DNA from 4 places in the Methylophaga sp. UBA3613 genome. Region 3 is predicted to be linked to each of the others. Evidence: riboswitches for the same ligand, from Rfam matches in the RefSeq annotation. Region 3 holds a riboswitch; each other region holds the start of a gene.
What was found. Region 3 has a riboswitch for cyclic di-GMP ahead of B3S93_RS11375 (hypothetical protein). Riboswitches for the same ligand answer to the same signal wherever they lie in the genome.

Region 1 (7,880 bases), on a different contig from region 3:
AAAGCTGTTCACCATCACGCCGCTTAAGTGTCGTTTCCAGGTTTTCCACTGATTGAAAGCCATTAAAAACAGCAATAATACTGTTTCGATCTTGCTGAAAGGGCATGGAGGCCAATGATTCACCCAATAAATTTGGTACATCAGCAAATAGCCTTTCGGCTGCGGCATTACAAAAAGTGATGTAACCGGCATGATCCAAGGAAAGTATCGCATCACCGGATTGTTTCACCAGCATCGCTAAGCGGCGATTTTCGTTTGTACTTTGTTCCAAAGCATCGCCGACCCGATTAAAGTTTTGGCTAATCTGATCCATTTCTTTCAGCGAAAAACGGGGTAATCGCATGTGCAGATCACCGCGCTCAAACCCAGCCAATGCATCCAACAATCGTTGTAATGGTCTGATTACCCAGCCCACACCCCAATAAATGAAAAAGGCAACCACCACAAAAATAATCATACCCAGCGCCATAATGGCTCGAATATCCTGCCAGCGTTCACTGATTTCCTGCATGGGTGCAGGATAGATAACCATATGGCCGGTACCAAAACGTTTGGAAAGTGGCGTAAGATCTGGGAACAATAACTTTACAAACCAGGCAGGAGGCTGGACTGACAACTCTTTTTCCGGTGTGCCTTCAAAAAGCAGTCCCTGGCGATCAAACAACAAAATATGCAGACTGCGAATTTCACTTAATGCACGCACTAATTCATGCATGTGCTCACTGACACTGGTATTTCGAGTAAGCGTACCGCCCGCCAGCGTGACGGTGATAATGTGTGCTGTTGCATCCATGGTTGAGATAACTTCTGCTTCAACAGAACGTTTAGCGTTGGTTATAAGAATTACGGCACTGCCCAGCATGGATAACAGTAGCAAGATGGCAAAAAATAAATTGGCGCGAAGTTTCAGGCTCATACCACTTTGGTTTCCGTTGTTCCCTTGCCACCAAGATTATCCACCCAGCGAAGACTGATCGTATCTCCGATTTCCCCTCCTTTGAGTTGAAAGGCAAAGTAAGGATTACGTGAAGTTGCCGTACCACATTTCACCGTTAACACTTCTTCCTGGTTACGCCAGCAGCGAATGTCCTGAATGAATTCAGCCGGAATCAGCTCTTCCTGCTCGTTTTTACCCCGCCCTGTATGCATTGGATGGGACAGTAAAATTCTGATTAGCGTATTACCCTCTAGCAATTTGGCCCGTATTCTATCTCTGGAATTTGTTGTCATCAGGCACACCCACCAATATCAATTTCCACATAACGACTGGTTCGGTAAAGCTTACCATCCGCCCTGACCATGGCAATTATCTCCGAATCTTCGGCGACTTTAAGCATTGTTTTAAAGGGAAAGCTGACTACAGAAGTGGGTTCAAGGGCCATTGCCAGAGGAAAAGGGTTTTTCTCCACCAATAATGCCACTCGCTGAATATTTTCAAGACTGCTGCTGATTTCAACCGGAACACTGGCTCCATTCACAGCATAGGTAGGAGGAGAACCAATCGTGAATTGAATGGCTTCTTCATTAACCTCTTCTGCCTCTCCCAGAAACGTTAATATCGCATCTTCCAATGTTTCTGCATTGAAAGCATCCTGAGGCCAATGTGCTAATAGAATTCTTGGAGCCATTAAACCACTAGCCGCTACCAAAGCCAGCGTTGAAGCAGAGATGGATTGCTTTAGTAATTTTCGACGATATTCATCTAAATTATCTTTCATCGAATTTCTTCCATCATTGCGATATCCGTTTCAACCTGTCTCAAACGTGAGCTGATTTTAGCGAGTTCAAATTCATCACCTCGGGCATAGTCTGCTGCAATTCTGAGCTGATCTGCAGCCTGCATCAATTGACCAGAACTATGATAATGCTCAGCCAGCCAGACATGAGATTTACTTTTCTGTCCCATATCACCATAAGCTTTGGCCAATAATCTGTATAAATCCGCAGAAGATTCACCGACATCTAATTGACGTTGCAAAATAGTAATCGCTTTACGCGGTTCATTGGCTCTCAACAAGGCTTGAACTTGCTTGATAGAAAGCGCCCAATCATCCGGATAAACCCGCTGAAAATCATTATAAATTGCCAGTGCAGCATCCATTCTTCCCAACGCAATTTCGATATCCGCCAGCACCAGATGATAGCTTAACTGATTATCATCCAAATCGATTAAGTCATTAATTTCATCACGAGCCTGGGTATAGTTGCTATTTTTCAATAATGCCAGGGCATAACCATATCGAGTGACAGACTGATCTTCTGTTGTATTTTCTTTCAGCTTATCTTCATAGGTTTTGATCAATTCACGCAGATTTGCAGATGTCATAACACGCACTTTTTCACGCATCAGATAAAACTTTTTGGTATCTCTTATCTGGGGCCGTGGTTCAAGATTGGCAGCACGTCCACGGGCATCTGCAATACGGGACACGGTGATTGGGTGAGTTCTGAGAAATTCCGGAATCTGGTCGCCACCGTAGAAGCGACCTGCAATCTGCAACCGCTCAAAAAAACGTGGCATCGCATTTGGGTCAAAGCCTGCATTTACCAGAGTTTGCATGCCCAAATTATCGGCTTCAGCTTCATGTGCCCGACTGTAATCCAGTTGCATTTGCACATTCCCAGCCTGTACCGCCATGATAGCAGCCGAACCTGCACTCGGGTCAGCCACCCCCAATAAAGCCGCAGCAATCATCGCAGCGGTCATCGGAATACTCATGCGTTTAGAACGTTCGAAATTACGCAGAATATGCCGTTGGGTAACGTGCGCTATCTCATGCGCCATGACCGATGCCAGCTCACTTTCTGCTTCGCTTGTCAGCATCAGTCCGGTATGAATGCCAATAAAACCGCCTGGCGCGGCAAAAGCGTTAACAGAATTGTCAGGTACCACAAAAAAAGTGAAAGAACGACCGGGATCATCACTATTGGTCACCAGACGATGTCCAAGTGAGTTGATATAACTATTCACTTCCGGGTCATCAACCAGGGTCACTGATTGCTGCAGGCTCCAGTAAAAAGACTGGCCGACCTGATACTCTTCCACAGGCGAAACCAGAGCACCCGCACTGTCCCCCATTTCTGGCAACGCAATATCCAGGTTTGCCTGGGCAATGCCTTGATTGCTCATCAAAAATATAACTGTAGCGATAAGATATTTCATAACGCCTATAGACCTTGGCTCATTAAGACCGGTTCCGCAAAGACAAAAACGCCGCTTGCGTTTATCATGTGAACGGATATTTTAAAGGAAATCAGTATGTCAGATTTTGATACAGAAATTGATACATCAGGTTTAAACTGTCCACTTCCAGTGCTTAAAGCGCGTAAGATGCTCAATGAAATGTCAGCCTCTCAGCGACTGCGACTCATATGTACCGATACTGGCGCGCTAAAAGATATTCCGGCCTTCTGCAAAATGACTGGTAATCCGCTGCTTAGTAGCGAAGAAGTCGAAGGAAAACTGTATTTCATCATCGAAAAAGGGGCATGACTGCATGGCCAAAAAACTCGCCATAATTGCAAGTAAAGGTACTTTAGATGGTGCATATCCACCATTTTTACTGGCCTCCACAGCAGCGGCGCTAGGGTTTGAAGCCAAAATATTTTTTACCTTTTACGGTTTGCAATTGCTTAAGAAAGATATGTCTCTTAAAGTCTCTCCTTTAGGCAACCCTGCTATGCCCATGCCTGTTCCGGTCCCCAGTATCGTGCAAATTATTCCAGGGCTTGAAGCCTTTGCTACCTGGATGATGCAACGCAAACTGAAAAAGAAAGGTGTTGCCAGTGTTGCTGAATTACGTGAGATTTGTCTGAAGTCAGATGTTGAATTAATTGCCTGCCAGATGACTGTCGATTTGTTTGATTTTAAAAATTCAGATTTTATCGATGGAATCAGTCATGGAGGCGCAGCCACCTTTCTGGAATTTGCCAGCGAAGCCGATATAACTTTATACATCTGAATAACCGTATTCGGTTTGGAATAGGAACAGCTTTATGCAATTTGTCTGGAAGACTTTTTTAAAAGGTTTAGCGACAGCGTTACCCGTCACCCTGACGCTTTATCTTATTTATTGGTTGGCTGTTACTGCAGAGCGTGCATTACGCCCGATAATGATTGCCATTTTACCCTATGATTTTTACTGGCCAGGGCTTGGGTTATTAGCAGCTATAGGGTTGATTTTTGTGATTGGCATTGCCGTTAATGCCTGGCTGGTCAAACGACTGTTTGATATGGGTGAATCCATTCTGGATCGCATTCCGCTGGTGAAATCGATTCATGGTGCATTACGAGATTTCACGCGTTTTTTCTCTCGCGAGAAACAGCAGGAAAGTCTCAGCAATGCTGTTGCTGTCACCATCGGTGGGGTTCAGCTGATTGGCTTTCTGGTGAAGGATAACGTTAGCCATGTTTTAGGCATGGAGGATCAGGAAAATAATCTGGTCGCCATATACCTGCCAATGAGCTATCAAGTTGGTGGCTATACAATTTGCGTTTCACGAGATCAGGTTCGGTCTTTGGAAATGTCGAATGAAGACACTATGCGCTGGATCCTGACCGCAGGACTTTCAGATAGTGAAACAGAAAGCCATCAACCAAAAATCATTGTTGAAAAATAATTTTTCACAAGGCAACTGGCAAAGAATTGTCATTAGTTTCTTAGTTGCGCCATATCCATTATCCAGTGGGATATTTATTCCTTTCCCAACCTCAACTTTCTGAATCTGGTAAACCTAATACAAATCGATAAATTTGTTACAGAAAAAATGAAGGTTCTAAAAGTTGATGGGGAGTATGCGAATGACTATCCCGCTATTATTCATTTCCAGTCAAAAATAATCTATTGATTATTATTGGTGTCCCTGACAGGAGTCGAACCTGTGGCCTTCCCCTTAGGAGGGGGACGCTCTATCCATCTGAGCTACAGGGACATCGGCCGCAATTATATCAGTCAAGCTGATCGGCTTCACTTCGAAACAAACCAATCGGTGGTTGAACGGCAGTTATACAAATAAAAAAGCCGTGATGAAATTAATCATCACGGCTTTCTGAAAGAAATAAAGTTAAGCGACTTTATTTTTTGCTCTTCGACGTAATCCCATGAGTCCAAGTAATGCCGGTGCAAACATGAAAGCGGCGGCAGGGATTGGAACTTCAGAGACTCCGACAACACTATTGTAAGACATGTCCATGTAACGTACTCCAGCTGGGTCGTTATTGTCTCTAAAAGTAATTCCTGCAAAAGCACCCAAGCCTGAGATAGAGTATTTGTTGTACCCTTCCAGCATGCTGATTAGTACTGTGTTGATTAAACTACCACTATTTGAAAATAAATCTGCAGCAACATTGGATCCTGCAACAGAGCTTCCCATCACCCATGAAAAACTGTCGGCATTAAAATCAAACAAAATCGACAATGGGCCCTGAAAACTTGAGGGTGTAAGAAGTGAATTGCCAGAATCACAACCTGTGCAACCTGGATCAAAAGAGACAACTCTTATTGTTCCACTTGGTGTTAGTGATAATGGCCCTGTAGGGGAACCTGAAATTGCTGAGCCAGATGCAGTCTGACCTGTGAAAGTTTGTGAGAAACTTGCCCCATCAACATCAATAAGGGTGGAAGTGGTAGCCCCACTCAAATCAATGTCGACTGTAGCGGCAAAAGCAGATAAAGAAAATAATGAGAAGATTATCGTAGCTATCATCTTATTCATCGGTGAACTCCTTAAAGTATGCAACCCAGCCCTGATACCTTTACTTAAAAGCACAGCTGTAATTTTCCGTCCAAGGCTCACGCCAAGTTTGGCATAATAAATAGCGTGATTAGATCACTCTTTCGAACTTACACTAAATTTTATTAAAAAGTATTGTACTTTAGTACTAATTAATAAATCTTTGATGTTAATTATTAGAGCTAATAATGTAATCCCAGCCCTATCCTTCTCATTTTGGACAGATAAATGTTTAACGCTCTATCCATCTGAGCTACAGGGACATCGGCCGTAATTATAACAGGGCTATTTTAGACCGACGAATTCTGAAACATTCTATCGGTGGTTGAGAGGCTAATAAATTAAAAAAGCCCCACCTCAAGGGCTTTTTTATTTCATTTAAAACTCTAAACAAATTTTACCAAAATGCTGATTCGTTTCTTGGTACTCAAATGCTTTGACAATATCCTTTAAAGCAAAAGTACGATCAATAATTGGTTTTAGCTGATTAGCCTCGATAGCTTTAATCATCTCCTGCTGATGGACTCTGCTACCAACAAGAACGCCCTGAAGCCTAACCTGTTTCACAAAAGTCTTCACAATATTTATATCGCAAGTCTGTCCAGAAAGAATACCAATTAACGAAATTTGGCCAGCGATACGTACAGCGTTTAGAGATTGCTCCAATGTTTCAGCACCACCAATTTCAACGACGTGGTCAACACCTTTTCCATCATTTAGTTCTCTGGCTAAAAAGCCCCAGTTAGGTTCTTTTTTATAATTGATCACATGATCTGCTCCCAGCTCCTTCAACCTAGTGAGTTTTTGATCACTGGATGAAGTGGCAATCACTTTGGCGCCTGCCATTTTGGCAAACTGTAAAGCGAAGATGGATACACCACCAGTCCCTTGAAGAAGAACGGTATCACCTGATTTGAGCTGATTAAAATCGAACAAAGCCCGCCATGCTGTCAAGGCTGCTGTAGTCAACGTCGCAGATTCTGTATGAGACCAACCTGAGGGTGACTTGGTGAAAGCTTCAGCCTTTGCCGTGACATATTCTCTTGCGTAACCATCTACTCCATCGCCAGGAACAGTTGAGAAACCATCAACGACTGGTTCACCGCTTAACCAAGAAGGGAAAAACGTACTCACAACGCTATCACCGACCTTAAATTCGGTCACGTTTGGCCCCACCTCTATTACTTCACCGGCACCATCAGCCATAGGTATTCTTTTCTCTGATGCAGGCCAGAGCCCCTTGACGACCGCATAATCGTGATAATTAAGCGAGTTAGCATGAAGTCTGACCAGAATTTCGCTGTCACCTGGCGAGATTGTTTCTGTTTCTTCTACGCTAACTTTATCAAAGCCACCACCCGCTTCGACGAAAATTGATTTACCTTTCATGTCTGCTCTCTAGTTTGTCTAAACATACAAACTAACATTCAGGTTACAATAGTCAACCAGTTAACTTTTTGTAACCTACAAATAACTATGAGAGAAAACGACCAGACTTGTTATAAACCCTGCCCAGTTGAGAGGGGAATGAGAATTATCGGTAATAAATGGACAGGCTCCATTTTGTGGCACCTGAAAGATCAGCCCATGCGTTTTAATGAAATTGCGAGACAACTTGCCGGGGCCAGTAAAAAAGTCCTGGCAGAGAGGTTGAAGGCAATGGAAGAAAATAAACTGATCACCAGAGATGTGATCTCAAACAAACCTGTCGCGGTCCAATACAAAATTGCGGCTAGAGGATTGAATGCCCTGACAATACTTGAAGAACTAAAAAACTGGACCCTTGAAAATGATCTTTAGCTAATCGGCTTGAGTACACTCTATCCATCTGAGCTAAAGGGTCATTGTCGGCAATTATAATCGTCAGGGTTTCAACTATTAGTATTAGGGATTTAGGTATAGCTTTTGAGATTTCCTAATCTGAATTGAAACGTCATTTGCACTAGCGTTAGAGTGTTTGATCACCTGCTTAACGGGTCGGACAAGCATTTGAGCTGAGAATGAATAAACTTTGCGCTGACGCTACCAATATTCTTCGGTATAGAAACATTACTCACTTAAAAAAGAAGCCAGCTCGTCAACATGCGACTGAGTTTCGTTAATCAGTTGACCAATTTGAACCGCTGCTTCATTCGATTTTTTCGAAA
Region 2 (7,880 bases), on a different contig from region 3:
CTTGTTGGGCCTCAGCCAGGATCGCTAGATTAAAGCCAAAACTGCTGTTGGTTTTTTCCGTTCCCCCGATCGATTGAAAAACTAAATCTACCGGAGCGCCATTTTCGATACATTCCAGTGTATTCGTGACATGAGTGAGGACGCAGGATTGTGTTGGGATTTCATACAAAGAAATCACTTCATCCATGAGATTCATTAGCCGCGTGGCCTGCGTCACATTATCGGTTGCCGGGTTAATACCAATAACTGCATCCCCAGAACCATATAAAAGACCATCCAGCATACTGGCCGCGATGCCATTGACATCATCGGTCGGGTGATTAGGTTGCAGTCTGGTAGACAGGCGTTTGGGTAAACCGATGGTGTTGCGAAAAGCTGTAATCACTCGACATTTCTGGGCGACCAGAATCAAATCCTGATTACGCATAATTTTGCTGACAGCAGCAGCCATTTCCGGGGTAATGCCAGCACTGACTTGTTTCAGGACTTCTGTGCTTGCGGTATCGGTTAGTAACCAATTCCGAAAATCACCGACTGTCAGATGAGAGATAACTGAAAATGCTTCTGCATCATGTTCGTCGATAATCAGACGCGTAATTTCATCATCTTCATAAGGTACTAACGTTTCATTCAGAAATGTTTTTAAAGGTACTTCAGCTAATAGCAATTGAGCGACAGCACGTTGTTCTGCTGATTCAGCAATAACACCGGCCAATCGGTCTCCCGAGCGGGCAGGGGTCGCCTTTGCCATCAATTCAGCTAAATCTGCGAATTGATAGGTTTTGCTGCCCAACTGATATCGATAGCTTTGGCTCATAAACTGCTTTAAATCCAATTAGATGGAATAAAAATTGCACCTGAATAAACAAAGTTTACAAACTATGAATGCGATATCTATACCGGCCGAATATCGAAAATCGGCAAAATAATATTGGGTTTATATTCAGTTACTTACTTAGGCAGCACCGGCATTATTATTAAAACAGGTAAAGCAGATGACCGATAATCCAGAAGAATTTGCACCTAAACAAAGCGGGACTGTATCTAAATGGTGCGTTATGGAAGCTACAGACGCCGACGAGCAGGCCCATAACCTGAAAAACTGGCAACAGCAGTATGATCAGATTAGTAACGGACGCTTTTACGGCAAAATTGAAGAAGTACTGTTTGATTCAGTTCATGCCTTTCGAGAGCACACCAGCCAAACCGTAAGACAACAATGCAATGTATGGCCTAATGCAATCTGGCTGGGTTTTTCAGCAGATGAAAAATCCTGCCGTATCAATGGTCATCATGTCAGTAGTGATCATCTGATGATTCGGCCTGGCAATACCCAGTTTGAATTAGTTACCCCAGAACAATTCAATATTTTTGGCATTGTCATTAATCAAGCCACGCTTCATGCTTTCGCTCGTAAACAAGGTATCGTATTAGATAACAGTTTGTTTTATTCGCCATTAAGATTCTGGCAGTCCGACAAACTGAATTCACTGCGTTACTTGTTAAATGATGTTTTGAAGCCACAACAAGATCATCTGATCCGACAGCATCAGGAAGATATTTTAATTATGGCAGTGCTGGAGATTCTGCAGCAAAACGAGCAGCAGATTCATGAAAAACCGAGCTTTGTGAAACGCCGTGCCGTGGTAGAAAAGATTACAGCGTATCTGGACTCCCACCCTGATAAACCGCTCAGTATTACGGATCTGTGTGATCTGGCACATGTCAGTCGTCGTACCCTGCAATATTGTTTTGAAGATGTATTGGGAATAAGCCCGCTTAAATGTATGCGGATTTCAAGGCTCAATGCTGTAAGACGGATTTTGCTAAACGGGTTAGAGGATGAGCAGACCATCTCGATGATTGCCCAGCAATGGGGCTTTTTTCATGCCGGTCAGTTTACCCATGATTACACCAGTCTATTTGGTGAGAATCCTTCCGTTACAGCAATGCGCCATCAGCAAGTATTAGCGGAAAAACAGGGTATTCAAACCTGAAAGGGATGTGCATTTAATGGTTAAGGGGTGATAGCTTTCGCATAACTTTCAGTTTCAATATCTACCGTTTCTAGCGTTATAGAAGTACTTTTTAACGCAAGTTTTTCCAACTGTTGTAATACCAGTTTGGTTAACTGTTGCTTCTGTTGTGTGGTGCGGCCGTCATGCAGACGGATAGTGACATGGATAAAATCGTTACAGTCCTCCGCCAGTCGAAAATACTCATAAGCCAGTGCTCGGGTTTTAATATGGGATGACTCAAATAAAGCCGATTCCAATACCCCATGATGAACGGCCTCCACCAATATGTCTGGTGAGATATCCAGTGAGCTGGAAAATTCAATAATGCAATGTGGCATAGTGACCTATCTCAAAAGCAGATAAAGACATATCAGCACTGATATCGCTGACAAACCTAATGAAAAAAATAAGAGATTTCGATAGGTTTTAACCTGCTTTTTGGCTTCTTCAGCAGCCGTTTCAAAGCCACTGATCGCCTGCTGCATATTTTCAGCCAGCACATGAATGGATTGAGCGTTCTGTGTTGCTGCTTTTTGCAATTCTTCTATCTGTTTAACCACAACCGGATCGGCTTTGACCGCTTCGGGTTTGGCAGTAAATGCCGGTATCGCATAGGCTGCAACTTGGGCTACATAAGGCGCAACAGCTTTGATAATCGGGAGAAATTGAATGGCCATAAAAAACTCTTTTTTAGGAGTAAACAATAAACTTTAATTTTGATACAAACTTCGCAAATGTTTCAGAAAGCACTAAGAGTTGCGACACCCTCAAAGCGTTAGAATCGGCTGGAAAAGCCGTACTAATAAAGCTGAAAATTCAGCTGACGCAAGTGCAGACTAGGCTTATTAAACGATAAAACAGCAAAAACTTCATGATAGGTAAATTGCACATCAACAAGCCCTAATTTGATAAGCTATCCGACTATTCTTTATCTGTACAAAAATTCATCATTAATGAACTAAAATGGCGCGTCAATGTGACATTGTGGATTTGCTTTGGTCTATTGACCACAGGAGCAAGCGGTTCCCTCAAAAAATTATGCCCAAACCCGCTTTTAACTATTCGATCTCATACAAGGAGACATCGTGAACAAGGCACTCATTTCGGTTCTTGGCAATGACCAGCCCGGTATTATGGCAGCAGTTGCCACGGTTATTACCGAGCATGGCGGTAATATTGAAAATCTGAGCCAAACACTGCTTCAATCGGTATTCGGCGCGTTATTAATGGTTTCAATGCCAGAAGAAGCTCAGTGTGAAGAATTGCACAAGGCTCTCCAGCAGGTAGGCCAGAAAATGCGTTTGTCGATTCACGTTGATCCATGGGATGAGCAACCAACACCCTGGCAGGAAAATCCGCCTGAAGTACAACCTTACATTCTGACCGTAATCGGCCCGGATCGACGGGGTCTGGTGGCTGAAGTATCTACCCAACTCGCCCGTCATGGGGTGAATATCACCAATATTCAGGCGATTTTCAAAGGCGGTAAGAATCCGATGGATAATCTGATGGTGTTTGAAGTTGATGTACCGCGTTCAACCATCATGCAGGATTTGCGTGATGCACTCCATGAAGTCGGCCAGAGACTGGATATCGAAATTGATACGCAACATCGCAAGATCTTCGAATCCGTGAGCAACATCAGTAATTAAGGAACCTCTCATGCTCAACGAAAAAGACATTATTTCAACTTTGATGATGGTGCGGGAACAAAACCTGGATCTTCGCACCGTCACTGTTGGCATCAACCTGACCGATTGCGTCAGTCATGATCTGGAAACATTCAAACGTAAAATTTACGACAAAATCACCCGTTATGCTGGCCAATTGGTGGCATCCTGTAACCGCATTGAAAGACGCTACGGTATTGAAGTTGCCAATAAACGGATTTCTATCAGCCCAATCGGTGTTGTCGGTGCACCTTTTAGTTCAGAACAATTAGTTGAGGTCGCCGTAACGCTTGATAAAGCGGCGCATGAATTGGGTGTGGATTTTATTGGTGGTTTTACTGCTTTGGTAGAGAAGGGCATGAGTAAGGGCGATCAGGCTTTGATCGAAGCCATTCCACAGGCGCTGACGGAAACGCAACGAATCTGTTCATCCGTCAATGTGGCCAGTACGCGTGCCGGTATCAACATGGACGCGATTCTCAAGATGGGGCAAATCATCAAACAGGCTGCAGAACTCACTGCAGACGATGATGGCCTTGCTGCTGCAAAATTAGTGGTATTTGCCAATATTCCACAAGATGTACCGTTTATGGCCGGTGCTTATTTAGGCATCGGTGAAGCAGATGCGGTTGTCAGTGTTGGTGTCAGTGGTCCTGGTGTAGTTAAAGCGGCTTTGGAAAAAGCCTTGGCTGAAGATGAAAATATGGATCTGAGCCGTGCGGCGGATGTCATTAAACAAACAGCAGCCAGACTGACACGTGCTGGTGAGTTGGTGGGCCGTGAAGTGGCACAATTACTAAATCTGCCATTTGGTATTGTCGACTTGTCGTTGGCACCGACACCGAATCGTAATGACAGTGTCGGAGAGATTTTTGAAGCGATCGGTTTGCCAGCTTTTGGATCACCAGGCAGTACCGCATTTTTATCCATGCTCAATGATGCAGTGAAAAAAGGTGGTGCGTTTGCCAGCTCACATGTGGGTGGTTTAAGTGGTGCGTTTATTCCGGTTTGTGAAGATTTGACCATTGCTGAGTCGGCTGCAAACGGCACCTTGAATCTGGAAAAACTCGAAGCCATGACGGCAGTCTGTTCAGTTGGCCTGGATATGGTGGCTTTACCTGGAGATACTTCAGCTGAAATGCTATCCGCGATTATTGCTGATGAAATGGCAATTGGTGTCATCAACAAAAAAACCACAGCAGCAAGATTGATTCCAGCGCCTGGCAAAAAAGCAGGTGATATTGTCCGGTTTGGTGGTTTGTTGGGTGAAGGCCCAGTGATGGCTGTCAATATGGGGAATCAGGAAAACCGCTTTGTTCGCTTAGGTGGCCGTATTCCTGCTCCGATTCAAAGCTTGGTTAATTGATCATCTTATGCTAACAATTAAAAAGCCGTGACAGAAACTGTCACGGCTTTTTTAGATAAAATAAGCGTCAAAATTACTGGCTTTTCGCTCTTCTACGCATTGCTAAAAAGCCCATCAAACCTGAACCAAATAACCAAACTGCTGCTGGTATTGGAACGGCTGAAACCCGGATGTTATCCAGCATCGCTCCAACATTATCCCCCCCGAAGTTTCTAAAAGATAATTTATCCCCATCAACCAAATCAACCAGGAAACTATAGGTATGCCAATTTTCATCCCAATCCAAGAGAAGATGATTAACAAGTGCACCTGCTCCAAACAACACCGAAACTTGGTCAGCAGGACCATTACGTTGATTACCAGATAAATCAAAACTCACTTTGTATTTACCTGCAGAAAAACCATTTTTAGAAGACAAAATCCCTGCGTCACCAGTTGAGCCGTCCAGATCTACGCAAAAGCTACCAACTGAACAAACGATTCCCCATTGATTACCGTTTTTGATCAAATCAACCGTACCGTTTGATACATCCCAATTAACGAAGCTGTTATAGTTTAAGACAGAACTCGCTTGACCTTCACCTTCAAAGCTATCATATAGGCTATTAATGGTTGCAGCAAAGGAAACTGGAGCAAAACATAATGCAGATATTGCTAAAATTTTTGTTAAGTTTTTCATAGATATATCCTCAATTTTTGTAGTTCAGCAATCTCAACTTTGAGACCGGAAACTTTCCGTCCTTAATTCGCATTAAGTTTGGCAAAAATTAAAAATAAATGTGTCTTATAAAGTTCGACACAGATTCAAAATAATCCTTATTTAGACGTTTTTTAATTGTACTTTGGTACAAATACACTTAATAAATCACTTACGGTTAGTCCGGTAACTTATTAATGCAAAAACTCGTTGTACAAATTATTATCTTTCAGTGGGATAAATCTCAGCTTTCTGATGCGCACAAAAAAGCAAGGGCAGGATTACCTGATCGCTATCCGCTAAAATCCTCCTCTTCTGTTTTGTCTAATAAGCAAATATTGCTTGATAAGCATGGGGATGATATTTCTGGAAATCGCATTCGCTATCAAATGACAGATGATTATTTTTTAATTGATCGTTATCGTGTTGGTTTAAAAGCCAAAAAAGTGGAGTTCAAACCACGATTACAGGCCGATGAACCACCGATATTACTTACTTCGCTCGAAGAAGGGTGGGTACAGTGTCAGTACCAGTGGCGTTACCGGATGGATGAAGGCGGTTATATTTACTGGCTTTATGAAAATGTGATCGTAAATGTCTGCTTCGCAGAAAAAAACGATCCAGGTGTTTTTGTAAACTCACCTCCCACCCAACGTTTTACATCTCTACTGACCTGACTCACCAAACGCTCACAAAAACCATAAGTCCACTTGCTTTTAGTTCATGCTTGAGGATGAGATGGAGAGCACAGGTTTTTGGAGAGTAAATCTCTATAATCGCATTAAATTTCTACGGGACAAATTATTTTCTTTCCTTGGAGTCAATATATTACGACCAAGGTAAAAGTCCCTGGTTTTAGTGAGAATTATCCCTTGTAATGAAAAGGTAATATGCCTAAGATGCCCCGGCATTTTAAGATCGTTAAAATCAATTAACAGTTCTGTTTAAATATTTTTAATTGCCTGTTATGAATCAGTAAGTCCTTGAAATTATTTCAACTTAATCGCTAAGTAAAAACAGACGGGGTATTGACCATCTATCTAATGACCACCTCAGCCAAAACAAAGCCAAAAAGCCTCTCGTGAACAGCTATGTAGCCGATACCTCACCGGTTGCCATAGTGAAGTTTTGTCTGCAGTCTGAGCGGCAGATAGCAATTCTCGACAGTACAGCTTCCATCGTTGATATTTTTGGTTTTACCGCAGCACAAATTATTGAAGATTCCTCGTCTGCATGGATGAGCATTGATTCAGATGATCGTGGCATTATTCTGCAGAAAATGGCTGAGTCAGCTCAAACGATGCAACCTCTGAATCTGGGTTGGCATGTGTTACACCCTCAGAAAGGTAAGGTTTTAGTGGATTGCAAAGCCATGCCTGAAGCGGATTCAGAAAACGGAATGGTATGGCATGGCTATTTTCAAAATATCACCGACCTGAAACGTACAGAGCAGGAAAATCAGTCTCATTTGTGGTTTCTTGAATGTCTGGATCAGGTCAACCGGGCTATTCAGGGCACCAATGATCTTGAGCAGATGATGAGTGATGTTCTGGCAGCGATATTGTCGTGTTTTGCATGTGACAGAGCATGGCTTTTATATCCTTGTGATCCAGCAAGTGCCACTTGGCATATCCCCATGGAGCAGACCACTCCTGACTACCCTGGTGGTCTGTCTGCTGGAACAGATTTCCCGATGACCGAAGAGGCAGCCCGAGGTCTGGAAGCCTATCTGGCCAACAGTGAACCAGTAACGCTGATTACCACTATAGAAAGTCCTGATGCACCCGAATTTCTGAGAGAGCATCATATTCGCTCAATCATCGGTACGGCCATCTATCCAAAAACCGGTAAACCCTGGGTGTTTGGTTTGCATCAATGTTCGTATGAGCGAGAGTGGACTAACGACGAAAAACGTTTATTCAGTGAAATCGGTCATCGTTTATCTGATGGCTTGACCAGCTTGCTGATATATCGTGAACAACGTGAGAGTGATGAACGCTTTCGGCAGGCGTTTGAATTTGCTGCGATTGGAATGGGGGTGTTGTCCTTGAGTGGGCAGTGGTTAAGAGCCAATCATTCCATTTATGAAATGTTCGGCTATTCCGAAACTGAACTACTGCAAATGACCT
Region 3 (7,880 bases):
GACTTCCTCAATCGCGACGATGCTGCACTGATAACGTTCATATAACGCAACCAATTGACTCAATGCACGTTCACCACCTTCCGTTGGTTTGGCGCATAAATCGTCAGCCAGAATAACTGCAAATGGTTCATTGCCAATCATCGGTTCGCCGGTAAGGATGGCATGACCCAAACCTAACATTTCCCGTTGGCGCATAAATACAAATTCACAGTTATCCATCAGATAACGAATATCATCGAGAAATTTTTCTTTTGAGGTGCCTTTAATTTGATGTTCCAGTTCAAAACTGGTGTCGAAATGATCAGCAATGGCTCGTTTACCACGGCCAGTTATAAAACCAATTTGTGAAATGCCTGCCTCCATGGCTTCTTCAACACCATATTGAATCAAAGGCTTACTGACAATGGGTAACATTTCTTTGGGCATTGCTTTCGTTGCAGGAAGAAATCGTGTGCCATAACCTGCCGCAGGGAATAAACATTTTCTTATAAGACTTTTTACAGCCATTGACGAGATCCTTATCAAACTGTTGTGGAAAAAAGAGATGACGTTAAGCTAAAGTAATTGCCTGTGAAGTTCAAGAACTCCATAGTTAAACAACATTAGATAAGTCATAGTTGGACTGATATATTGTAAAGGTTAAACATTACTATTTAGTTTCGCTCAAAAAAATCCTTTTTAAAGTTCGGGCAAAGAGGTCTATGAATTCTGCCTAGGTGGATTTCAATGTTTTTGGGTGCAACAAGGAATAAAAATGAAAGTTTTAGTACTGGGCGGTGCAGGTTACATTGGATCGCATATTTGCAAGGCATTGGCCTTGATGAATCATCAAACGCTGGTATTAGATAACCTTAGCACTGGTCATCGAGAAGCGGTTCGCTGGAGTCAATTCATTGAAGCCGATATTCTGGATGCCGAAGCATTGCTCAGTATTTTGCAGGATGAAGGACCATTTGATCTGATAATGCATTTTTGTGCCAAGTCACTGGTTGGTGAATCAGTACAAAATCCGGCGTTATATTACCGAAATAATGTTGCTGGTACCTTAAACCTGTTGGATGCAATGGTAGCAACCGGACACGATAAACTTGTGTTCTCGTCTACTGCCGCCGTATTTGGCATGCCTGAGCAAGAATTAATAGATGAGCAGCACTCCCGTATGCCGATAAATCCTTATGGCCAATCAAAGAAAATGATTGAGGATGTGTTGGGGGATTATCATCATGCATATGGTATAAAGTCTGTGGCATTACGCTATTTTAATGCCTGTGGCGCAGATCCAGACGGCGAAATCGGCGAACGTCATGAACCTGAAACACATTTAATTCCTAATATTCTTAAATCTGCCATTGCCGGCAAAGCATCAACATTAAAAGTGTTTGGTGATAATTATCCAACACCTGATGGCACCTGCATTCGGGATTATATTCATGTAAACGATTTGGCTTCAGCCCATATTCTGGCAGGAGAATATTTACAACAGCATGATGGTGCCTTTGCTTTCAATCTGGGCAATGGTAATGGCTTTAGTGTTCTGCAAGTAATTGAAGCAGCCAAGCAAGTAGTTCAGCACGATATCGCTTTTACGATTGAACCCCCAAGAGCTGGCGATCCATCAGTTCTGGTAGCAGATTCATCAGTGGCAAGAAAAGCTCTGGGATGGCAGCCTGCATTTACGGACATTGAATCAATTATCGAAACAGCATGGGCTTGGCATCAAAATGAAAGATTTTAGGGTCTTTTTATCTTTCATAGCCACCTCTGTTGTGACTGAAAATACACCACTCAAGGCGCGAGGAGAGCAGTTTAGTGACTCTAAATAAACGACGAGCAACGAAGAGTGGTGTATTTTCAGCCTCAACCCGAAGGGCTGGGACTATTTTTCCGTCCCACTGCGTTGGAAATGATTTATGTAGAACAACTACATCGCATCATTTCCGCCTTGTTGGACAAAAAAACAGCCTCCAGCAGTGGTGGCTATGAAAGATAAAAAGACCCTAGAATTGTTTATTTTTCATAGCCACCTCTGTTGTGACTGAAAATGTACCAATCAAGGCGCGAGGAGAGCAGTTTAGTGACTCTAAATAAACGACGAGCAACGAAGAGTGGTGCATTTTCAGCCTCAACCCAAAGGGCTGGGACTATTTTTCCGTCCCACTGCGTTGGAAATGACTTATGTAGAACAACTGCATCGCATCATTTCCGCCTTGTTGGACAAAAAAATAGCCTCCAGCAGCGGTGGCTATGAAAGATAAACAAATCCTTGTGAGGAAGACTTGAGATGATTCCAGTAATTTTATCCGGTGGTTCCGGAAGCCGTTTATGGCCATTATCACGAAAAAATAAGCCTAAACAGTTTTTGACCTTGTTTAACGATTCATCGATGTTTCAAAGCACGCTTACTCGTTTAAATGGCTTGGATTCTCTGGAAGCTCCGTTAATTGTTTGCAATAACGAGCATCGTTTTATGGTAGCTGAACAGCTTCAGGAGATTGGTCTGGATGCTAAAGGCATTATTCTTGAACCCTGTGCTCGTAATACCGCTCCAGCGATTGCTCTGGCAGCATTAAAGGCCATGGATAACGGCGAAGATCCGTTACTGTTAATATTAGCTGCAGATCATCTTATTTCGGATGTCACTGCTTTTCATAAGGCTATTGAACAAGCACAAATACTGGCTGAACAAGATAAACTGGTTACTTTTGGTATTCAGCCACAATCTGCTCACACCGGCTATGGCTATATTGAAGCAGAAGAAAAGTCGAAACCCAGTTCAGTAAAACGTTTTATCGAAAAACCGGATTTGGCTACAGCAGAGTCCTACCTGTCTGCCGGAAACTTTTTCTGGAACAGTGGAATGTTTTTGTTTAAAGCCTCCGCATATATTAAAGAGCTCGCACGCTTTTCGCCTGAGATGTTGTCTTCCTGTAAACAATCCCTTGAAAAAGCGGTTATCGATCTTGATTTTGTCCGTGTTGATCCCGAGCTTTTTGAGCAAAGTCCGAGTGACTCAATTGATTACGCGGTTATGGAAAAAACCGATAAAGCTATGGTTGTTCCACTCGATGCGGGCTGGAGTGATGTCGGTTCATGGTCTTCTTTATGGGAAGCTTTCACCCGTGATGCTGATCAGAATGTGTTGATCGGCGATGTTCTGGTTGAAAATGTTCATAACGCCTATATTCATAGCGAAAATCGTCTGGTGACGGTGTTAGGCCTGGACGATGTGATTGTTGTTGAAACACATGATGCTGTCATGGTGGCGCATAAAGATCAGGCACAAAAAGTTAAAACAATCGTTGAAGAACTGACCCGACAAAACCGTAAAGAAGTTATAACCCATCGTAAATGTTATCGCCCATGGGGTAATTACGACTCTGTTGATATGGGTGACCGATTTCAAGTGAAGCGCATATTGGTGAACCCGGGCGCATCTTTGTCATTGCAAATGCATTACCATCGTGCTGAACACTGGGTAGTGGTAAGTGGAACCGCTGAAGTCACACGGGATGATGAGGTCATGTTACTGGGCGAAAACGAATCAACATTTATTCCTCTTGGAAGTGTGCATCGTTTACGTAATCCTGGACGAGTCCCTTTGGAAATCATTGAGGTACAATCCGGCGCCTACCTTGAAGAAGATGACATTATCAGGCTTCAAGATACCTATAACCGTAAATAACAGAATAAGAGATGGCCTAAGGACAATTATGGCGCAAGGAAAAATCAGACATTACGACTCAAAAATTAATGCTATTTCAAGGCTAATTGATAGTGCCATTATATTAGTAACCTTTCTGGCTTTAATGGATTTGTTTGCTATTGAATGGCAACCAAAGCATGTCTGGTCTTTATTATTTTCAATTATTCTTTTTCACTTCTTTGCCGAATCACAGGATGCCTATCGTTCATGGCGCGGGACGTATCTAAGGGACGAGGTTACTGCAGTATTATTTTCCTGGGGTACGAGTATCGCGGTATTGGTGGCTATCGAACTGATTGTCATTAATGAACAAACCTATGCAACACCTTTCATATTAATCTGGATAATCGCTACACCTATCGAGTTGATTTCCTGGCATGCCATCGTTCGAATGGTGCTTGGAATAATGCGATCCAAGGGGTTAAATACCCGACGCGTGGCTATTGTAGGAGCGACGAAGCTTGGTTATCGACTGGAAAAATCCTTTGATGAAATGGAATGGACAGGTTACCGTTTCAGTGGTTTCTACGATGATCGTAAACCTGCCCCAAATCGTCGTTTAGAAGAAAATGCAGCGACTGTCCTTGGCAGTATCGAAGACTTAATAAGAGATTGCCGTACAGGAAAAATCGACATTGTCTTTATTACATTATCTTTGGCAGCTGAAGCCCGTATTCGTTTGATTACTGAAAAGCTTGCTGATACTACCGCTTCGGTTTATTTGGTACCCGATTTGTTTACTTTTAATCTGCTTAACTCCAGATGGGTGGATTATCAGGGAATAACGGCAATCAGCATTTATGAGACACCCTTTGCCGGTATTGATAGTGCAATCAAACGCATTGAAGATATTGTTTTGAGTTTTTTGATACTGTGTCTGATAGCCATTCCGATGTTATTGATAGCCATTGGCATTAAAGCGACTTCCAAAGGTCCTGTGTTTTTTAAACAGACACGTTATGGAATGGATGGTGAAAAAATAAAAGTCTGGAAGTTTCGTACCATGACAGTTGCTGAAGATGGGGATAAGGTCATTCAAGCCCAAAAGAACGATCAAAGGGTCACACATTTTGGCAAAATTTTACGAAGAACTTCACTTGATGAATTACCACAATTCTTCAATTCGTTAGGCGGTTCTATGTCAATCGTTGGCCCAAGGCCACATGCTGTAGCGCACAATGAAGAATATAGAGCGAAAATCCAAGGGTATATGCTTCGGCATAAGGTTAAGCCGGGTATTACCGGTCTTGCCCAGATAAATGGTTTTCGTGGAGAGACGGATACGCTGGATAAAATGGAAGGGCGTATCAAATATGATCTACAGTATATTCAAACCTGGACATTGCTTCTTGATCTGAAAATTATTTTATTAACGATCACTAGAGGTTTTGTTGGAAAGGATGTATATTAATGTCCAGAGTTAAATTTTCGGTATGACATCGCTGTCTAGCCAACAAAAAATTTAAACTCGTTCCTAAGATTAAAACTCACTTGCAATTCCTTTGACTGAGTTATCTATCAACACGATAGGTAATGCGCATATCAGAAATGTCGGCTGAGAGAAACATCTGGGAGTCAATCATTTCGGGTTCAATGTTGTTCCCGACAATCTAGCCTAACTTACCGTGAGGTGAGGTCGGAAAGCCATGGGTCTTTAAAGTTAAGATCGCCAGGTTGCATTGTTTCATTTTTTCATCAAAAGGAAAAAATTATGAAAAAATCAATGCTATTTTTTGCAGCCTTGTTGTTCTCGATTAACGTCAATGCAGCTACCTTATCGTTAACAGGTACTGGTTCTATTGGAGCAACCCAAAACGTCGATCTAAACAATAACAGCACTGTGCTTGCTGGTGGTTTTGTTGCTGCTCGCGGCCTTTGGAGTTCAGCTTTTAATGCAACTACAGATGCTGATACACCCGTAGTTATTGAATGGTCATTCAACCCTACTACTAGCCTTGGTTCCGCCCAACTTGCTTTTGGTGAAGTTGGTGGCCCATTACAAATGTTTAATATTAGTAGTGACTTTATTTTCAATGCTTCCATGACAGCTGGTACGACATATCTTGTTGCTATTTTGAACGCAACCTCAAATATATTGAAGTATGACCTGTCAATTTCACCATCAGCTGTTCCGATTCCAGCTGCATTGTGGTTAATGGCTCCAGCATTAATGGGTTTTTTCGGCTTACGTCGTAGAGCACTTAAATCTGCTACAGCTTAATTTTAAACGTATTGAATTCCTGCTTACTTGAGGAAAGGAGCTTTGTTCCTTTCCTTAAATTGCAAAACCATTGTAAACACTGTGAATCAATTCACATTTGATTAAAGATTTGAGTTAATCCAGCTAAATTTTGTGTTGCAGGGCTCATTATTTGTAACAAATTAACAGTATTGTTCAACCGTCACTTGAGAGCTGTTTCTAAGTGGCTTTATTTGTTGGGAACGGAAATGGTTCCTATTTTAAATCGCCAAACTTGTCGTGAGGCAAGGTCGGAAAGCCACGGGTCTTCAGGTATTATTTGAAGATGGCTGGGTTGCATTGCTTAATTTTTCAATTAAAGGAAATTACGATGAAAAATGCGATGCTATTTTGTATAGCTTTATTGTTCTCAGTTAGTGCTAATGCGGCTACATTGAGTTTATCAACTGTCGGATCAAATGGTGCGACTCAAGAAATCAGTTTAAATAACAACAGCACTGTGCTTGCTGGTGGTACTGTTGCTAATTCAGGTTCTTGGGAATCATTGTTTGATGTTACAACTGATGTTGATACTCCTGTAAGAGTTGAGTGGTCATTTAATCCTTCAACAAGCTTGGATTCAGCTCAATTGGCTTTTGGTCTGGTTTCTGGCCCTGGTGGTAATTATGTTGGTTTTCCAACTATTTTTAATATCACTGGTGACTTTATCTTTACTGCCATTTTGACTGCAGGTTCATATTTTGCAGTAGATATTCTTAATGCCACTTCAGGTATTTTGAAATATGACCTGTCAATCTCTGCAGTACCAGTACCAGCTGCATTGTGGTTGTTTGCACCAGCACTGTTAGGCTTCTTCGGTATACGCCGTCAAGCACGGAAAACAGTGGTTGCATAACACAAAATGAGTTAACAATATTGTTAGTTTTAAGAAAAGGGAGCTTCGGCTCCCTTTTTTTTTGCAGTTATGTACTTGATTCAGTTAGCTATTATTCACAGCATGAAGTGGGACAACCAATAGAATATTGTTATAAAGTTCATTAAATATGGATATTGTGAGAAAAAGAAAATCAGCTATAATCAGCCTGAAATATTTAATTTTTTTGCAATAAATTTGTCACTAGTACCATAGTACAATTTCAATCATGCAAATGAAGTAGTAGTGTTTAATCATCACCGAGATATTTCTTGGAGATAAAAAGTTCAGAGACAATGTTGTTTCTGTTTTTGTTGCCAAACTTACCGTGAGGTAAGGTCGGAAAGCCACGGATCTTCTGGCTGGGTTTTGAAGATGGCCGGGTTGCATTGCTTAATTTTTCAATTAAAGGAAATTATTATGAAAAATGCGATGCTATTTTGTATAGCTTTATTGTTCTCAGTTGGTGCTAATGCCGCTACACTGACATTATCAACAGTTGGTTCTTCAGGTGCTACTCAAAGTATTGATCTGAATAACAACAGTACAGTTCTTGCTGGTGGTACTGTTGCTAATTCAGGAGTTTGGGAATCATTGTTTGATGTTACTACTGATGTTGATACACCAGTAAAAGTGGAGTGGTCATTTAACCCAACTAACAGCTTGAGTAATGCTCAATTGGCCTTTGGTCTGTTGACTGGACCTGGTGGTGGTTATGTTGGTGCGCCAACTATTTTTAACATCACTGGTGATTTTATCTTTACTGCTATTTTGACAGCGGGATCATTCTTTGGTGTTGATATTTTTAATGCCACATCAGATGTTCTGAAATACGACCTGTCAATTTCTGCAGTACCAGTACCAGCTGCATTATGGTTATTTGCTCCAGCATTGATGGGCTTTTTCGGTTTACGTCGTAAAGCACTGAAAACAGCTGCTGCATAGTAACAAATGAGTTAACAATATTGTTGGTTCAAGGAAAGGGGGCTTCGGCTCCCTTTTCTTTGTGGGGCTCAATATCATCAAAAGACTCTAAAGTTTTGCATCTGCGATTTACCTACATG
Region 4 (7,880 bases), on a different contig from region 3:
AAAAGCGCCAACCGCTTTACCAGATATCACGTTTCAGGATGCTAAGACCTTGCAACTGGGAGACAGTGAAATCCACCTGCAATATCACGGCCCAAACAATGGTCGTGGCTCAGTCAGTATGCGAGTTATGCCAGCCAATGTGCTGTTTGTGGTGGATTGGATTGTGCTTGGCCGAATGCCTTATCAGAATCTTTTAGGCTATGACATTCATGGCATGATTCATTCCACCCGGGAAGTGCTGGCGGCTGAACCGTTTGATTTATTTATCGGCGGACATGCTGATACCGGCACGCGCGAGGATGTGGAGCATTATCTTGGTTATCTGGAAGCGCTTTATGCAGCTGTGCGTGAGGGCATGCTGGCGGGGAAAACGCTTGAAACGCTTCAGGCTGAAATTCGCTTACCGGAATATGCGCATTTGCGGATGTATGATGAATGGCTGCCAATGAATATTGCCGGTGTTTATCAAACCCTGGTGGAGCAATCCTACTTTAATTTTCGACCGGATCTGAACGTTGAATTCTAGATCAGGAGTATCTGAGTAAACGTTACGAACTAAGGAACGTAACGAAATCAAAAGAGTAGGATGGCCACCACCCGTTATTTCATTTCTTTCACGGCAAGCCAGAATCAATTTTTACACTGTCTTTGAGATTAACACTCTGCATATTTTTAAGCTGTCATTGCCTTCTTACGTCGTAAACCCAAAAAGCCTAATAATGCCGGGCCAAATAAGAATAATGACGCTGGAACAGGCACTTCACTCACCGATTGACTGATTTCTAAATTGGCAAACGTATCACCAAACACCACATCAAAATTAAAGCCCATAAGGGATGGATAAATGATGCTATCAAAACTACCGACAATGCTGGCAAACGTTAAGAACTGAAATGTTCCTACTTGCACATTATCACCAATAAACTCAAAGGTTAGTAAACCGGCCAGAGAAGCCTCATGTGAAATATTAAAGATATCTGAACTGGTTTCATTAAACTCCACCACCATTGAACCGAATTCACCTTGAGTGTAATTGCCATTAATGGTCATCGTACCAATCGAGTTACCTGCATTTATGCTGGCATAGTTGTCAGAACTGGTGCCATTCACCGTGACATTGCTGTTAATGATGCCTGTACCAGATAAGCTACCGCCGTTGATATTGACACTGGTTTGAGTGATGACGCCGTTATTTATGGTTTGCCCAGCGGTTTGGGTGTAATTACCCACTGAACTGCCATTACCTCTTATGGTTGCTTTTTCATTGTTAATAAACACGCCCGTATTAATAATCTCGTTCATATTCTGAAGAGTACTATTATTGGTCATGACGCCATTATTGGTCACGGTGTCATTAATTGCATTGGAGAATACGTATTTATTCGTAAATGAACCATTATTAATTAACTTACCGGCATTAGTGAAGCGACCCTCATTGTTCATCGTGCCATCATTAATTAAAGTGGAATCGATATAGTTATTGAATCTACCCGCACTGGTATTAGTTAAGGTTCCCGTATTGGTCAGGGTTGCTCCTCTATAACTTGATAAAACACCTCTATTCGTGAGGGTATCTTGATTGGTTAACTGCCCGTAATTAGTCAATGTGCCTGAATTGTTAAACTCAGCCTGATTATCAATGAAGCCATCATTTTTCAAGCTACCACCGTTGTTGTATATATAGCCGGTGTTAGTGATGTGACCGCTTGCTGCATTATTTAAACCACTGACATGAGTAGTCAGACTGCCTGTATTTAACAGCACCCCATCATTTTTTAAATCACTGAATTTACCGTAAAAGGTACCATTATTTATAAAAGTCCCTTCGTTTGCTAAAACAGGATCTTTAACAAATGGCTGACCAATAACGGATAACTCATTATCATTTTGAAATTGTGTGCCCGTCACAATGGTTGTGGTGGCATCATCATTAATCGTTAAAGGTGATGTATTGACTCCAATTAAAACACTATCGGCACTTGCCGCAGTACTTAAAACGATTGATGAAATAAAAAATGTGCTGAGTACAGAACGTTTTAAAGATTGAGTTTGCATGTTCAAAGTCTCTTAAATCTATGCAACTCAGCCACCTTAACAACATCATCAAGGTCTGTAGTTTTCCGTCCTTAGTTCACACCAAGTTTGGCAATAATAAAATGGGCTATAGTCCAACCCAACCGAAATATGATGATATAGAGACGGATGACATGGCACTATCCGATTTTCGCAAAGAGATAAATTAATCATTTATCGAGAACACGGATAATCTTTATTAATTTTTTTGGATTAGAATCAGTCGGTTTTTATAAACCTAAGCCTGAATGATTAAAGGGGAGATTATGTTTACTTTTCGTTGCCTGCTTATATGACATTACAAGTCTGATATTCGATATCGGCCACATAAAGCCGTATCAATCGCAGCTAAAAAGTAATGATTTTAATTAAAGGCTCGATGTAATGTGGTGGAAGGCAACTCGCCAAATAATTGCAGATAATCCTTGGAAAAACGACCTAGATGCCAAAAATGCCAGTCACTGGCTAACTGCGTGACTGTCACACCGATATCAGCTGGTTTTAGAAGTTGTGCACGAACCCGGTTTAAACGTAATCGATACAAGTACGCATTGGGGGTGATTCCCATTGTTTTTTTAAAGTTATATTGCAGATTACGCTGGCTGATATGTAAATCTTTACAAATATCGATAATGGATGGACAAATCTGTCTCTCCAGGTTGGCGTGCATATAGTCTATTGCCTGCCTTACTGATTTTGCCGCCCGACGGCGAGACAGTACATCAGATGATTGTTCATCAAACACTAAAGATGAATCGAGAGAGAGCAAGACATATTCCATTACTGATAAATTAATATCTTTCTGCTGCTCATGCAGATTATCATCCGAACTCAGTGCCGAAAGCTGATATAAATAATCGGTAAAATCCTCTAGGGGTTCCCGGTTAATACCATCAAATACCAAAATACGGTCTGTCGGCATTTCCCAATATTTTGGGTTAATGACTCTTGCTGCTTCAATTAATTTAGACTGTTCGAATCTAAAATAGACCGTTTCAACACCGCTCGCTGCCTGAATATCGACTTCGACATTTGAAGGCAGAAAAAATAATGAATTATCGAAAGCATCGTACTCAGAGACCCGTACCTGATTTGCAATGCGTGCAAAAGAAACCGTACAGAAGTCCCGCTCAATAATGGCACGTTTGTGTATGACCTGATTTTGTTGTTCAAACACAACTCTGACATCATCATTACCCACTTCACGATAATGCCCACGAAAATTCCCTGCGGATAATTGCATTATCTCAATGGGCAACCAGTCTTGTGCCATCTGCTGTTCATAAGCATCGAACAAAGGCTGATCACGATAGACGGTGTGGTGTGTTGACGTCATTTTTAATGCATCAGCAAAGATATGAGAATGACCATGATAGTAAAACCATAAAATAATCAGTGAAAATGACTATACCTTATTCATTAACGTATTGGCATCTAAACAAAAATGAGCTTACTGGCTTGGTATTTGTTATCAAACAAACAAGCCTAATAGTTACCCACGGAGGCTTTTGAATACTATCTATATAAGGTTTTCGTACCTTGTCTCTATAAGCTTCAACTGCAATAAAGTTTTAAAATAAACGTATGACTTGATATTTTGTTTATGAAACATGTATCCGACAACTTGGTATTTTAGGAAAAATCTTATGCAACAAAATCGTGTGGATCCGTTAACCAATGGTGCGACGGCAGTTATTACCCATCAGGTTGCCAAGGATAAACATCCCGAATACGAAGCATGGTTAAATGAAATTGCTCCACATTGTAAAAGCTCGCCGGGGCATCTGGATCTGAACGTGATTCGGCCTATCGCAGGATTGACTGAAACGTATACGATTATTATTCGCTTTGATAACCAATCACATTTACGGGGCTGGATGGAATCGGCCAAACGCAGTGAGCTGATAGCCCAAGTTTCACCATTACTGGTGAAAGGCGATGATTTTTATATTAACAGCGGGCTGGATTTCTGGTTTACCCCGGAGCAGGCAAATACCAAAATTCCTATTCGTTGGAAACAGGCTTTGGTCACCTGGTCAGCTATCTATCCGCTGGTACTGATGTTGCCATTTTTGTTGCCACCCATTCACAGGTTGGGACTGCCTGATAATCATTATCTCGACACATTGATCATTACCGGTATTGCGGTTTTGCTAATGGTTTATGTGGTAATGCCGCGCTACACCAAATTAATTCACGCATGGCTGTTTCGAGGTTGTTAGGTTTAGAAAAAGGATCTTGAGATCAAGAGGCTTCAAATGCTGGCTATTTTACTCGAACCAGATGATTACCCCATCGGTACTATGAAATGACTTTAGAACGGAAGATTGCTGGGCTTTTTAAGCTTGATGATGACAACTGGATGAGGCACGCAAACCCCATTAGTGTTTGGACCCGATACTCTGTGCTTCCTGTTATCGTTCTCGCGTTCTGGAGTAGAGAGTGGATAGGCTGGTGGTGTTTGGTGCCAGGGCTGTCATCGCTTCTCTGGTTATTTTTCAATCCAATTCTTTTCAAAAAACCGAAATCTACCAAAAACTGGGCATCGAAGGCTGTTCTGGGCGAGCGTGTTTTTTTGAACCGGGATATTGTTCCAATACCGGATAGCCATAACACTCCGCTACACGGCATTCTTAATGGAATTTCGTTGATAGGCGTACTGGTATCGGTCTGGGCGACTGTTTATTTCTCAGTATGGGGCGCTGTATTAGGTGTTGCATTGGCTTATCTTGGCAAGAGCTGGTACCTGGACCGAATGGTCTGGCTATACGAAGATATGAAGGATAAAAACGAGCTTTATCGTAGCTGGGAATATTAGGGCTTGAATCAAGTCACGAGGTACACATTCCAGCTCCCTCATGAATCCTATTATGACGATTATCAATAACGCCAAAAACAAAATAAAACGAAATCTTCATTCCAAAAAACCAATAGAGATATCGCTTTTTTTCCTCAGCTCCATCTCACTGAATATTATTAAATCTCACTTTAGTTAATCTAATAAAAAAGCCATCCAACCCAAACTGTCTACCTAGCTGATCACTCCATCCTGTGCCGTTATGAAATGGTCGTTAAGACTTAAGTCATAAATTTTATTTATACCGAACATAAATATTTATGCCTTTTATTTATTGCCTCTCTGGTCTAGATTAAAAAAACCAGAAATGACTGGTCATCAGTGACACGCTTTTCCGCCTATGGAATTGCAAATCGAAAGGATGAATATTTTGGCATTACTAGATCTGGCAACAGCATGTAAACACATTGCTTTTACGGTTGGTCGAGGCGTCATTACTGGCATGTTGGACGCCTCGAACTCAACCAATGTAAAGGGTAAACCCCAACATCAGCCCGATATCATTACCAATGATATCCTGGTCGATGCCTTCTCGTGGACCGGCTACCTAGCCCGGAAATTGTATTCGTAACAAATACAAATTCGTTTCCCAATGTTCACCACCAAGGAGAAGGCTTAAATGTCGATTTCCCATCCGATTATTGCCGTTACCGGTTCGTCAGGAGCCGGTACTTCAACCGTAAAACATGCTTTTGAAGATATTTTTCGCCGGGCAAATATCAAACCCGTCGTTATTGAAGGCGATAGCTTTCACAAATATACCCGTGAAGAAATGCGTGCTGAAGTCATCAATGCTGAAGCAGAAGGCCGCTCGCTGACCCACTTCGGGCCGGAAGCAAACTGTCTGGATAAATTGGAAAAACTATTCCAAACCTACTCTGAAACTGGTCGTGGCGAAAAGCGTCACTACATTCATGATCAGTGTGAAGCCACCAGATATAACCAACCTCCCGGCACTTTTACCAAGTGGAAAGAAATCGATAATGACAGTGATTTACTGTTCTATGAGGGGTTGCATGGCGGTGTGGTGACTGATGAAGTCAATATTGCCCAGTATGCCGATCTGTTGATTGGTGTGGTGCCGGTTATCAATATCGAATGGATTCAGAAAATCAAACGTGACTGTGCCAACCGTGGCTATTCACAAGATGCCGTAGTAGACGTCATCCTCAAACGGATGCCAGATTATATTCACCATATAACACCACAATTTTCCCGCACCCATATCAACTTCCAGCGGGTGCCTCTCATTGATACGTCCAACCCTTTTGTGATGCGTGAAATACCGACCGCGGATGAAAGCCTGTGTGTGATCCGTTTCAAGAACCCGCAAGTGGCGGATTTTCCCTATTACCTGTCGATGCTGAAAGACTCGTTCATGTCACGTCCCAACAATATCGTGGTGCCTGGCGTCAAGATGGGCCTGGCGATGGAAATCATTCTGACACCGTTCGTCGAAAGGATAATGGAGAAACGCAAGCGAGGTTAAAGATGCTGTAACGGTCGATTGAGAGAACGTTTCAGATGGGAATGTTCTGATTATGAAACGATATGAATTTTTATCGACTGGATACTTACACACCAAAAAACCGATAGAAATAACGCAGTTTTTCCTGAGCTTCTTCCAGCGAAATCTGGGTAAATCTCACTTCGGTATGGGCTTGTTGCTGGGCCAGTAAAAAGGCATCAAGTACAAACAAGGTGCCAACTTTGGGATAGCCGCCCATGGTCTGACGATCTTTCAGCAAGATGATTGGCTGACCATCAGGGGGCAGTTGAATGGTGCCGTAGGGGATGCCTTCGGAAATAATGCCCTGCACATTAGGCATTATCGGTTCGCCTTCCAGCCTTATCCCCATGCGATCGCTTTGCGTCGAAATCCGATAGGTCCAGTGATAAAGCTTTTCCAGTTCGGCTTCGTCAAATTGATCAGTTTGTTCGTTAGGAATGACGCTGAGAATTAAAGAGCGCTGGTAATCAGGGATAAATAAGGGTGGTACATGTGTTGTCAGTTTTGGTTTGTGTTGACTGCATGGCAAAAAGTCATCGGCTTTTAACGGATTGCCGTAACCGTCAATGCCGCCGATTTTTTCTCGCATGACCGTCGCGACAGAGCCAAAGCTGGGCTGCAATTCAAAACCATCCTGTATTGCCAGGTAGCTGCGTATTCCTGAAGAGGCATGGGCAAAACTCAGTTTATCTCCCACCATGAGGGTATGCGTCTGCCAGTTATCAATGGGTTGGTTATTGAGAGTGGCGTTCATTTCGGCGCCGGTTATGGCAATAGTGGTATTAGCTAATACTTCAAGTTGTAAACCACCAAAACATATCTCCAACGCAGGACTGTTAGACCGGTTATTAAGTAAGCGGTTTGCCCATAAAAAAGCATGTTCATCGGCAGCACCGCCGGGGGAGAGTCCGATATGTTGATAGGCAAAGCGTCCCAAATCCTGTACCAGCGTTAAAATGCCGGGTTTGAGCACTTTTAAACCTGGCTGCGTCATTCGAGCTGGCCTCCTGCCAACAGAAATTCGGCTTTGCTGACCGAGACAAATTTCACTCTGTCACCGGGACGCACCGGGCATAATTTCGGGCTGTGACGATCAAACATTTTCATCGTCGTACGTCCCAGAATATTCCAGCCACCAGGTGTACTGATCGGATAAACCGCTGTTTGTTGATCGGCAATGGCAACTGAACCAGCTGCAACATGAGGCCGTGGTGTTGTCAGTCTTGGTGTGGCGAGTTGGTCGGATACATTGCCCATATAAGCAAAGCCAGGTGCAAAGCCAATGGCAAAGATTTGATAAATGGTTTCACTATGCCGTTGAATAACGTCATCAATGCTGATTTGATGATACTCGGCAACATGTTGTAAATCAGGCCCCACCTCGGGGTGATACCACACCGGAATCTCAACCAGATTACCCATTTCGGTCGGGCTGATATT

Region 1: another riboswitch for cyclic di-GMP. It lies ahead of B3S93_RS00490 (hypothetical protein); the one in region 3 lies ahead of B3S93_RS11375 (hypothetical protein).
Region 2: another riboswitch for cyclic di-GMP. It lies ahead of B3S93_RS07610 (VPLPA-CTERM sorting domain-containing protein); the one in region 3 lies ahead of B3S93_RS11375 (hypothetical protein).
Region 4: another riboswitch for cyclic di-GMP. It lies ahead of B3S93_RS04110 (PEP-CTERM sorting domain-containing protein); the one in region 3 lies ahead of B3S93_RS11375 (hypothetical protein).

The regions. Positions count from the first base shown of each region.
Region 1 is NZ_DFLS01000002.1:4,149-12,028, forward strand. Features, by position in the region: gene B3S93_RS00450 (histidine kinase) at 1-916, opposite strand, end outside; gene soxZ (thiosulfate oxidation carrier complex protein SoxZ) at 913-1,230, opposite strand; gene B3S93_RS00460 (thiosulfate oxidation carrier protein SoxY) at 1,230-1,718, opposite strand; gene B3S93_RS00465 (M48 family metalloprotease) at 1,715-3,163, opposite strand; gene B3S93_RS00470 (sulfurtransferase TusA family protein) at 3,260-3,493, shown strand; gene dsrE2 (sulfur carrier protein DsrE2) at 3,498-3,962, shown strand; gene B3S93_RS00480 (DUF502 domain-containing protein) at 3,997-4,620, shown strand; tRNA gene B3S93_RS00485 (tRNA-Arg) at 4,856-4,932, opposite strand; gene B3S93_RS00490 (hypothetical protein) at 5,065-5,715, opposite strand; cyclic di-GMP riboswitch class I at 5,732-5,818, opposite strand; gene B3S93_RS00495 (zinc-dependent alcohol dehydrogenase family protein) at 6,112-7,122, opposite strand; gene B3S93_RS00500 (winged helix-turn-helix transcriptional regulator) at 7,261-7,533, shown strand; partial or broken gene B3S93_RS00505 (methyl-accepting chemotaxis protein) at 7,855-7,880, opposite strand, start outside.
Region 2 is NZ_DFLS01000006.1:292,777-300,656, reverse strand. Features, by position in the region: gene B3S93_RS07640 (ethanolamine ammonia-lyase subunit EutB) at 1-817, opposite strand, end outside; gene B3S93_RS07635 (helix-turn-helix domain-containing protein) at 996-1,997, shown strand; gene B3S93_RS07630 (5-carboxymethyl-2-hydroxymuconate Delta-isomerase) at 2,018-2,356, opposite strand; gene B3S93_RS07625 (hypothetical protein) at 2,363-2,695, opposite strand; gene B3S93_RS07620 (glycine cleavage system protein R) at 3,104-3,670, shown strand; gene B3S93_RS07615 (PFL family protein) at 3,681-5,054, shown strand; gene B3S93_RS07610 (VPLPA-CTERM sorting domain-containing protein) at 5,128-5,733, opposite strand; cyclic di-GMP riboswitch class I at 5,749-5,826, opposite strand; gene B3S93_RS07605 (hypothetical protein) at 5,949-6,428, shown strand; gene B3S93_RS07600 (bifunctional diguanylate cyclase/phosphodiesterase) at 6,833-7,880, shown strand, end outside.
Region 3 is NZ_DFLS01000008.1:312,818-320,697, forward strand. Features, by position in the region: gene galU (UTP--glucose-1-phosphate uridylyltransferase GalU) at 1-507, opposite strand, end outside; gene galE (UDP-glucose 4-epimerase GalE) at 755-1,735, shown strand; gene B3S93_RS11350 (hypothetical protein) at 1,841-1,990, shown strand; gene B3S93_RS11355 (hypothetical protein) at 2,106-2,255, shown strand; gene B3S93_RS11360 (mannose-1-phosphate guanylyltransferase/mannose-6-phosphate isomerase) at 2,282-3,682, shown strand; gene B3S93_RS11365 (undecaprenyl-phosphate glucose phosphotransferase) at 3,711-5,114, shown strand; cyclic di-GMP riboswitch class I at 5,307-5,385, shown strand; gene B3S93_RS11370 (hypothetical protein) at 5,415-5,924, shown strand; cyclic di-GMP riboswitch class I at 6,161-6,245, shown strand; gene B3S93_RS11375 (hypothetical protein) at 6,274-6,798, shown strand; cyclic di-GMP riboswitch class I at 7,123-7,208, shown strand; gene B3S93_RS11380 (hypothetical protein) at 7,237-7,761, shown strand.
Region 4 is NZ_DFLS01000004.1:399,997-407,876, forward strand. Features, by position in the region: gene B3S93_RS04105 (MBL fold metallo-hydrolase) at 1-526, shown strand, start outside; gene B3S93_RS04110 (PEP-CTERM sorting domain-containing protein) at 673-2,055, opposite strand; cyclic di-GMP riboswitch class I at 2,074-2,157, opposite strand; gene B3S93_RS04115 (helix-turn-helix domain-containing protein) at 2,438-3,409, opposite strand; gene B3S93_RS04120 (antibiotic biosynthesis monooxygenase) at 3,720-4,295, shown strand; gene B3S93_RS15585 (DUF6653 family protein) at 4,382-4,891, shown strand; gene B3S93_RS04130 (hypothetical protein) at 5,301-5,501, shown strand; gene B3S93_RS04135 (phosphoribulokinase) at 5,550-6,419, shown strand; gene B3S93_RS04140 (biotin-dependent carboxyltransferase family protein) at 6,505-7,434, opposite strand; gene pxpB (5-oxoprolinase subunit PxpB) at 7,431-7,880, opposite strand, start outside.